Regions from separate parts of the Bradyrhizobium sp. NBAIM01 genome, predicted to be linked through region 2. Evidence: riboswitches for the same ligand, from Rfam matches in the RefSeq annotation. Region 2 holds a riboswitch; the other holds the start of a gene.
The links. A riboswitch is a leader RNA that binds a small molecule or an ion and turns the genes downstream of it on or off. The one in region 2 is predicted to bind cobalamin.
Positions count from the first base shown of each region.

Region 1: another riboswitch for cobalamin. It lies ahead of I6F31_RS24545 (energy-coupling factor ABC transporter permease); the one in region 2 lies ahead of I6F31_RS35505 (ribonucleoside-diphosphate reductase subunit alpha).

Region 1 covers NZ_JADYVU010000008.1:94,350-99,083, forward strand. The annotation lists gene I6F31_RS24530 (histidine phosphatase family protein) at 1-489, shown strand, start outside; gene cobT (nicotinate-nucleotide--dimethylbenzimidazole phosphoribosyltransferase) at 496-1,548, opposite strand; gene cobF (precorrin-6A synthase (deacetylating)) at 1,554-2,303, opposite strand; gene I6F31_RS24545 (energy-coupling factor ABC transporter permease) at 2,349-3,026, opposite strand; cobalamin riboswitch at 3,063-3,282, opposite strand; gene cobA (uroporphyrinogen-III C-methyltransferase) at 3,328-4,059, opposite strand; gene I6F31_RS24555 (cobyrinate a,c-diamide synthase) at 4,056-4,734, opposite strand, start outside.
Region 2 covers NZ_JADYVU010000025.1:43,788-48,521, forward strand. The annotation lists gene I6F31_RS35500 (ribonucleotide-diphosphate reductase subunit beta) at 1-359, opposite strand, end outside; gene I6F31_RS35505 (ribonucleoside-diphosphate reductase subunit alpha) at 350-2,281, opposite strand; cobalamin riboswitch at 2,383-2,596, opposite strand; partial or broken gene I6F31_RS35510 (class I SAM-dependent methyltransferase) at 3,096-3,941, opposite strand.

The sequences.
Region 1 (4,734 bases), on a different contig from region 2:
GCCGACCTCGGCGATCACGCTGCATTGGCGGCCCTAAGGCAGCTGTTGCCCGCGGATCTCGCCGGCTATGCCAGCCCGTCGCGGCGCACGGTCGAGACGGCGCGCGCGCTGGGGCTCGAACCGGAGCTGATCAGCGAGTTTCGCGAGCAGGATTTCGGCGACTGGACCGGCCATCGGCATGACGAGCTCGCCGCGACCGGTGGCGAGGCCTACGCGCAGGTCTGGCGCGATCCGGCGCACGGACGGCCGCCGAATGGCGAGAGCTTTGCGGATCAGGTCGCCCGCGTCCGCCTGGGCCTGGCCCAGATTGGCGCAGGCTCCGCAGCACTGGTCGTCCATTCCGGCACGATACGCGCTGCGCTCTGCATCGCGCTCGATCTCACACCGGAAGCCGCGCTGCGCTTCGTCGTCGATCCGCTGTCGCTGACCCGGATCGACCGGCTGGCGGGCGGTTGGCGCGTCGTGTCGGTCAACCAGCGCGTGGCTTGAGCCGCATCAAGAAGACCGATCCGGCACATTGGCCTGCGCGAACGTCGCCATGCCATTGTGAAGTGCGCACGCCGAGCGCACCAGCGGCAGCGCGATGGCGGCGCCCGATCCCTCGCCGAGCCTGAGATCGAGGCTGATCAGCGGCTGCACGTTCAGCGCGCGCAACACCAGCCGATGTCCCTGCTCGGCCGATTGATGCGAAGGCAACAGGAACGGCTGGCAGGACGGGTTGAGGCGCACCGCCGTCAGCGCCGCCACCGAGACGATAAAGCCGTCGATCAACACGGGGATGCGGCGTTGCGCGGCCGCGATGATCGCACCCGAGATCGCCGCAATCTCGAGGCCGCCGACCGCGCACAGGATTTTTTCGGGTGACGCCCCCGCAACGCCGTGATGCGCGATCGCCGCATCGATCACCCGCACCTTGTGCGCGCGGCCCGACGCATCGACGCCGGTGCCGCTGCCCGCGATCTCGTCGGCACTCACACCGAGCAGGCTCGCAGCAATCGCTGCTGAGGTCGTGGTGTTGCCGATCCCCATCTCGCCGAAGATCAAGAGATCAGGCCGGCCGGCCTCGGCGCGCACCACCGCGCGCTGCCCGGCCTCGAAGGCGAAGGCCAATTCCGCCGGCGTGAGCGCGGCCTCGACACTGAAATCGCGGGTGCCGCTGCGCGGCTTGTCGGTGACGATTCCCGCGATCTGCGCCTCGGCCAGCGTGCCGGCGTCGACCACCTCGAGGCTCGAACCCAGCTCGCGCGCCAGCACCGAGATCGCGGCGCCACCGGCGGCAAAATTCGCCATCATCGCGATGGTGACGGCTTGCGGATAGGCCGACACGCCCTGCGCGACGATGCCGTGGTCGCCGGCGAAGATGATGATCGGCACCCGCGCGGCGCGCGGCTGCTCGGTGGCCTGCAAGCCCGCAAGCTCGATTGCGAGCTGCTCGAGCCGGCCGAGCGCACCGGTCGGCTTCGTCAGTTGCGCCTGCCGCGCTATGGCCGCCTCACGATGAACAGCGGAGACCTCTGGGCAGTTCTGGGTAACCCATTCGGGAAGCATGCTGCTCAACGCCTGCGTTTGATGATGTAGCTGTCCATGATCCAGCCGTGCCGCTCGCGTGCGTCCTGCCGCACGGCGGCAATGCGCGCGCCCAGTTCAGCCAGCGCGCCGGACATGATGATCTGATCGGGCATGCCGAGATAGGCACCCCACCAGATCTGCAGGCCTTCTGGATCCAGCGATTGGAACGCCGTGCCGCCATCGAGCATCACGACGACGGTGTCGACGCCCTGCGGCCAGCCGCCTTCGCGCAAGCGCCGCCCTGTCGTGACCAGGAACGGCTCGCCGATGTCGTTGAGCGGCAGCGCATGCGCCGCGCACAGCGCCTGGATCGAGGTGATCCCCGGCACGACCTCGATTGTCGGCAATGGATCGAGCCGCCGCGCAATGCGCAGCGAAGAATCATAGAGCGAAGGATCGCCCCAGATCAGCAGCGCGACCTTGCCCTCATCTTCGAGATGCCCAGCGATCGTCTGCGACCAAATCGCGGCCACCGCATCGTGCCAATCGTCGACGCCCTTGCGGTAGTCCGCCTCGGTCGCATCGCGCACGGGAAGATCGAATTCGGCGATGCGCGTCGTTTTGTTGGTGAGCACACCGGCGCAGATCGTTCGCCTGAGATCTGCGAGATCGGATTTCGCCGTTCCCTTGCGCGGGATCAGGATGAGATCGGCGGCGTTGATGGCGTCAACGGCGGCGCGCGTGAGCTGCGCGGGATCGCCGCAACCGATGCCGATCAGGGAGAGCGTTAGCATCGCGAGCGCGATGGGCGGCCACACCGGCGGCCCATCGCTGATCTCTTACGCCGCGTTGTGCAGGCGCGGGGTGACGAGGCCGGGCGCGGTGACGCCGCGCAGTGACTTCGCCAGCGCCAGCACCGCGAGATCGGCGAGCGGTTCGATCACGATCACCAGCGCATAAGCGGCAGCGAACGTCCCGACGCTGGCGAGATTGCTCATCGCAAAGCCGGAGCCATAGAGCGCCCAGAACGCCACCCATGCGATCACGCCGGCCTGGTAGGTCGTCGAAAGCGCCAGCGCCTGACCGTACTTCAAATCGACATAGGCGGTGTTGCGGGCAATGATCCGCTTGGCGATCGCCTGGATCGCGAACAGCGGCACCAGAAGCGTGGTGACGTTCATGCCGTATTGCGGCAGATCGACTGGCTCCAGCAGCATGCCCTGAAGCAGCAGGCCAAATGCAAGGCCGAAGGCGGCGGGCGCAGCACCAAAGAGCAGGAACAAGGTCGAGCCGAGGATGAAGTGCACCTCTGATACCCCAACCGGAAAGTGCGGCAGGATCTCGAAGAAGACGAAGACGAGAGCGGTGGTGGCCAGTGTCCGCGCCGCGAACGAGCCGGCGCCCTGCTCGCGCATGGTCTCGACCGCGAGCTTCAAGGCAACGCCGCCTGCGGCGATGCCGGTTGCGTAACTCAACACGAGCTTGGCGCCCGTCACGATCCCGGGTTCGATATGCATGGCTCAATTCCTTTCCGCCGTCACACCCGACGGCCTTGGCCTCAATACGTGCACGGCCGGTCTCCTGGCTCGCGGTTCACTGGGTTCTCCGGCCTTCCCGGACCTTGCGGTCCAGTGGCGGTTCGGAGGCCCTCACCGCTTACAGTCGCGGGGGCGGCTGGGGTTTTGGGCGCCGCAACTGGGTCCGCCCATCCCCATTCCCGATTATGCTCCGGCGCTTTGCGCCGCGTCGAGCACCATGCCGCTCTTGTGTGCCCCTTTCGTATCGCGGGCGTCAAGGGGCGAACCGCTGCCGGAGCCGTCATGCCGGATATTCTCCCGCCAGCGCGCCGAACAGGATGACGGCCGCAGTGGAAGCGGCGCCGCCGCGCCCGAGCTGCTCGGCGAGCTCGGCAATCGTGGTGCGGACCAGCCGTTCGTCGGGACGCCCGAGAGATTCGGCGAACAGCGCCGGAGTGCTGGGAGCGAGGCCGTGCGCGATCAATTTTGCGGCAAGCGCCGGAAAGGTGCGCCGGCCCATATAGACCACGGTCGTGGCCTCGGGGTCGGCCAGTGCCGCCCAATTCAGATTGGGCGGCAGCTCGCCCGTGACGTCAGCGCCGGTGATGAACTGCACCCGGCGGGAGGTATACCGGCGGGTCAGGGGAATGCCGGCCTGGGCGGCGGCGACACAGGCGGAGGTGACGCCGGGAACGATCTCGTAGCCGATGCCGGCCTCGCGCAGCGTCTCGATCTCCTCCTCCAGCCGGCCGAAAATGCCGGCATCGCCGGACTTGAGCCGCACCACGCGCGCGCCGGTTGCGGCATAGTCGACCAGGAGACGGTTGACGTGGTGCTGCTTGGTCGAAGGACGCCCGGCCCGCTTTCCCACCGCAACGAGATTGGCGCCGGGCCGTGCGAGATCGAGGATCGCGCCGGAGGCAAGATCGTCATAAAGCACGACGTCGGCCTCGCGCAGCCGCGTGGCGCCCTTCACCGTGAGGAGTTCGGGATCGCCCGGACCGGCGGAAACGAAAGAGACAAAACCGCTCACCGGTCCTCCGCGATCAGATGGAAGAACGTGCCGGTGGCATGGCCACGGCGCGAGCCGGTTTCGGCAATGACCGCGCCGGTGGCATCGTGCACGACCGCGAGCGGCGTATCGGGCTGGGCGAGGATCGTCGAATAGTGGAACTCGTGGCCGCGCAGGCGCGCGCCAGGCTGATGCCCCGGCATCGGCGCAGCCAGTTCAGCAAGACGATAGCCGAGATGCATGCGGCGCTTGGCAAAGCTGGTCTCGAGGCCAAGCAGCCCCGCCATCTCATGGCTGATACCGTCGGCGTCGGTGAGGCCTGCGCCCAGCACCATATAGCCTCCGCATTCACCATGCACCGGCCGGGTCTCGGCGAAAACGCGCAAGCCGCTGCGAAAGCGCGCATTGGCCGCGAGCTTTGCCGCATGCAGCTCGGGATAGCCGCCGGGCAGCCAGCACACGTCGGCGCTCGCATCGGGTGCTTCGTTGGCCAGCGGCGAGAACGGCACGATCTCGGCGCCCGCGGCGCGCCAAGCTTCCAGCATATGCGGATAGACGAAGGAGAACGCCGCATCGCGCGCCAGCGCGATGCGCTGGCCGGGCGGCGTCACGTTCAATCCGTTCGCCGCAGCTTGCGGCGACCATTGGCCTGCCGAGTGGAGCACCGCATCGAGATCGACGTGCTCGGCGACAAAG
Region 2 (4,734 bases):
ACGGTCTCCATGTTTGTGAACGCCGCCATCATCATCTGTACGGTGAGCGGTTGAAAGATCGGGATGTAGCGCTTGAGATAATTGTCGCCGACCTCGATGTCCGACTGGGTGAAGAAACGGAATATTTGGGTGAGCAGCGCACGCTCGTTGGCGGTGACACGGTCCGACGCCCAGTCCTTGAGGTCGGCGCCGAGCGGAACCTCCTCGCCCATCCAATGGGTCTGCTGCTGCCGCTTCCAGAAGTCGTAAGCCCAGGCGTAGCGATCGACGTCATAGGTGCCTGTCGATTCGAGGAGGCCGACCCGGCCCTTGCCGATCAGCGAGCGTGGATCGACTGACGACAGATCGATCACTGACATGCAAGGCACTCCTCATAGTCGGTGTGCTGCAGCTGTGCCGAATTGTCGCCGGCGCTGACGTTGCCGGCGAACGCTGCGCGCGAGATCGATTTGGAGCGGCAGTAGTAGAGACTTTTCAATCCGCGCTCCCATGCCGTCCAGTGCAGCATGTGGAGGTCCCACTTATCCACATCGGCCGCCAGATAGAGGTTAATCGACTGGCTCTGGCAGATGAACGGGGCCCGATCGGCGGCAAGCTCGACGATCCAGCGCTGATCGATCTCGAAAGCGGTACGAAAGATCGCCTTCTCTTGCTCCGACAAGATGTCGAGATGGGCGACCGATCCCTCGTGCGCTATGATCGACTGCCAGATCGCCGAGGTGTCGGCGCTCTTGGCCGTGAGCACCTTGGTTAGATGGGGATTACGCACCGAGATGGCGCCCGACAATGTCTTATGAGTGTAGATGTTCGCCGGGATCGGCTCGACGCAGGCGCTGGTGCCGCCGCAGATGATGCTGATCGAGGCGGTCGGCGCGATTGCCATCTTATGGCTGAAGCGCGCCATCACGCCGCGTTCCAAGGCATCCGGGCAAGAGCCGCGCTCGCGCGCGAGCGCCACAGATGCTGCGTCGGCATCGCGACGGATTTTTCGGAACATGTTCAGATTGAACGATTTCGCCAGGACACTCTCCATTGGGATGCCCTTGGCCTGAAGGAACGAATGGAACCCCATGACGCCGAGGCCAACCGAGCGCTCACGCAGGGCGGCATAGCGGGCACGCTTCATGCCATCCGGCGCCACCGTGATGAAGTGAGTGAGCACATTGTCCAGGAAGCGCATGATGTCCTCGATGAAGCCTGCCTCCTCATTCCACTGGTCCCACGCCTCGAGATTGACTGATGAGAGGCAGCACACGGCGGTGCGCTCCTTGCCGCGGTGATCGAGGCCGGTCGGGAGGGCAATCTCGCTGCACAAGTTCGATGTAGAGACTCTAAGGCCGAGCTCGCGCTGATGCTTGGGAAGCGCGCGGTTCACCGTGTCGATGAACAAGAGATACGGTTCGCCGGTCTGCAGCCGGTTCTCAAGAATGCGTTGCCACAGCTGGCGGGCGTCAATCTCGCGAACGATTTCGTTGGTCTTTGGACTGCGAAGCGCGAAGGCGGTTCCGGCGCGCACGGCATGCATGAACTCGTCGGTAACGTTGATGCCGTGATGCAGATTGAGGCTCTTGCGGTTGAAGTCGCCGGACGCTTTCCGGATCTCGAGGAACTCCTCTATCTCCGGATGGTGGATATCAAGATAGGCGGCCGCGGAGCCGCGCCGTAGGGAACCTTGGCTGATCGCCAGCGTCAGGCCGTCCATGACGTGGATAAACGGGATGATGCCTGAGGTCACACCGCCCTTCACCTTCTCGCCTATTGAGCGCACATTCCCCCAGTAAGTCCCGATACCGCCGCCGTTGGAGGCGAGCCAGACGTTCTCGTTCCATGTGCCGACGATGCCTTCGAGCGAGTCCGAGACCGAGTTAAGGAAGCACGAGATAGGAAGCCCCCGCGTGGTGCCGCCATTGGAAAGCACCGGCGTGGCCGGCATGAACCACAGCCGGGACATTGCATCATAAAGACGTTGGGCGTGCGCAACATCGTCCGCGAAGGCGCACGACACCCGCGCAAACATGTCCTGGAAACCTTCGCCGGCGAGCAGATAACGGTCATTCAGCGTCAGCTTGCCGAAGGACGTCAGCAGGTAGTCGCGCGACCGATCAAGCGTGAGCTCGGACGGCTTTGGAGACGGTGCGAGAGGCCGCGGCAACGGAGACAGCGACGGAGGCGGAGCAACAGACAGCTGAGGCGCGGCAGACTTTGCCTGCGCTCGCCGCCGGCTCACGCTGGACAGTGCAATGAGATGACCCTGCTGATCGAAATCGTAAGACGGCGACATCGGCAACCCCGCGATGTTTGGAGCTGGGGCCCGCGGACGACTTGCGAGGAGACCAGGCAAATGTCCCGACTGCAAGCGACCCAACGGGGCACCCCGCCCGAGGACGTTTCTTCTGTCGCGGCAGGTCTCCTGGCTCGCGGGTCGCTGCGGCTGCCGGCCTTCCCGGCGCCGTTGTCGCGCCAGTGACCATGATGACAGCCGCTCGCCGCTCACAGTTGCGGGGGCAGCCCCGGAGTAGCCGTTCGGCGCACCGGGTTCCCTCTTAGCTTCGGTCCACAAAATAAAGGACAGAAGACCGTGACAGACCCACATCTAGGCGGCACCCGCCGAGATTCGTCAAGCCTTCTGTTGCGGGAAATCAAGCTCCATCAGGCAAAAGGACACCGTCGAGCTAACGAATGGAGCGGCCGAGAACTAGAACACCAGCACGTTTCGCTCGTGCCATAGCCCCAGCTCAAAGTGATCGGTCCCGCGTTGCTATATTCCTAGTTTTGTACTTTGTCTTGCGCATGGTCGAGTCCAAAGATCGGCCGATCATTGATTGAGGTATGAACACTAGCGGCAATGGGGAAAGGACTTTTGCACCCACGAGCGCCTCTCGCTCGCCGCGATAGATAAATGGCATCTGGACGAAGTCCTTATCCTACAAAATATCATCGGCTGCGGCCGCTCTGTTGGCCAGAATGGCTTCGTTCTCGACCTGTTGATCCCAGCCCAGATCGAGGCTGGGCGCACCGCAGCGGCTTCTGACCTGTCACGGCTCTAGCGCGACCTGCAAGCCATCGGCGCCTTCAAGATGAAGCTAACGGGGGGCCTATCGTCCGCCCCTGCCGCTGGCGAAGGTGACAATGTTTCCAGAGGAGTGGCGCGCGCATCGGCCTCAGGCGAGACAAAATCAGATCCGCGTGAAACAGCCCTTCTGATTCAAGGCCGGTCGCATCAAGACCAAGAGCCGCCAAGCTGGCCAGACAGCTTTCAAACTCCTCCGCATCGGAAAGCGGCGCTGGATAAATGTCGCGACGTTCCGTCACAAGGCCACGGTTCGGGAAACGTCGAGGCCAAAGACCTAAATGGAAACATTCGAAGCACAAAGGAGATGATCCATGGACATCTCTCTGTCGCATCGAGATTTTTTCTGAAGTCTTCTCCGTAGTATGGTCGATGCAACTCGTCGACATGATAATAGCCGCGAAGCTGGGCATGCGCGCGCTGTCTGTCGATAGTGCGTCCTTTTCACGACAATGCCGTCGCCTAGGAGGCCAACGTTTGCTGCATAGCTAATCGCCGGCGCCGACAACTCTAAGCCGATAAACCGCGCCAAGCCGACATTAGGCCAAGCCGCATAACAATTGCGATCGGGGCGCACCAGTGTCTCAGAACTGATAGCCCTCATTTCGCGCCGAACGTAGATGACGCAGGCCCCCGAGAAGGTCAGTGGAGAGCGATGCACTGCTGCGTTGATGTCGTATGAACATCGGGCTTGAGAGGGTGCGGAAGCTTTCGTTGCCAGAATTTGTCGAACGAGCGGCTCACCACGGATCGTATAATCCAAGTCGCCCAGGACGAGAAGTATGGCCATGGATCATCCAAAGCATAAATGTCATCGAAGATCGGGCCGATTGATCCACGAAAACTCTGTTCGCACCCAAATGTCTCCCATCCTATTTTGTAACCCGGTCGATGGCTGCTACTTCCAAGTACTGACGACCTATCGCAGAAATTTGGCGAGGTGCGCCCCCATCGCGCCTTTTCTGGCTCGCATCGTAAGACAGAGGGCGAGCCGTCTTATTACAGGGCACGAGCAGATAAAGTGGCTCCAAAAGTTGGTCATCATCAGAGTCTTGGCACTTTGTGTGAGGTAGAAAGCCTATTGAACTCCGAACTGCAGCGATTGCGATCATTACGAACTGAGCGCGCAGGCTTTCGTAGCCCCATGATCGTGATGCGCTTGCGTACGCGCGGGGAGACTCGTGCTTGGAGGATTAGAAAGGATCAAGACTCTCTGCCGCGCCGCTCCACGCAATCTAAGTCCTTGACATTCAGGACCGCGAAGAAAACCGCAAGCTCAAGGTCTGTTTTGCGTCACATCTCCTGCATCTGCCATGACAGTTGGCTTCGGAGATTTGTCCATCGATCGCTTGCTGCACCGCGGCGATCGTGGTGACTTTTATGATGCAACATAATCTCGCCGAGCCGGAACTTCTTATTTTCTCACCAAAGGCTTGCGCACACAACCGGTCTGTTCGCTGGCAGATGCCAGTCGATCCACTTTCCGTGTCGCGAGCACAGCCCTTTGCACATCGAAAGTCCACGAAGCAAGTCGCCATGAGTGACGTAGAAATCATCGCGCACGAGACGCGATCTTCGTCAGCTTCTCGCAAGCTGCCCCTGCTATCAGAAAGCAGGTCATCTCGCGGCGACGCCGCTATCTGGGTATTACGACATGGACGCAG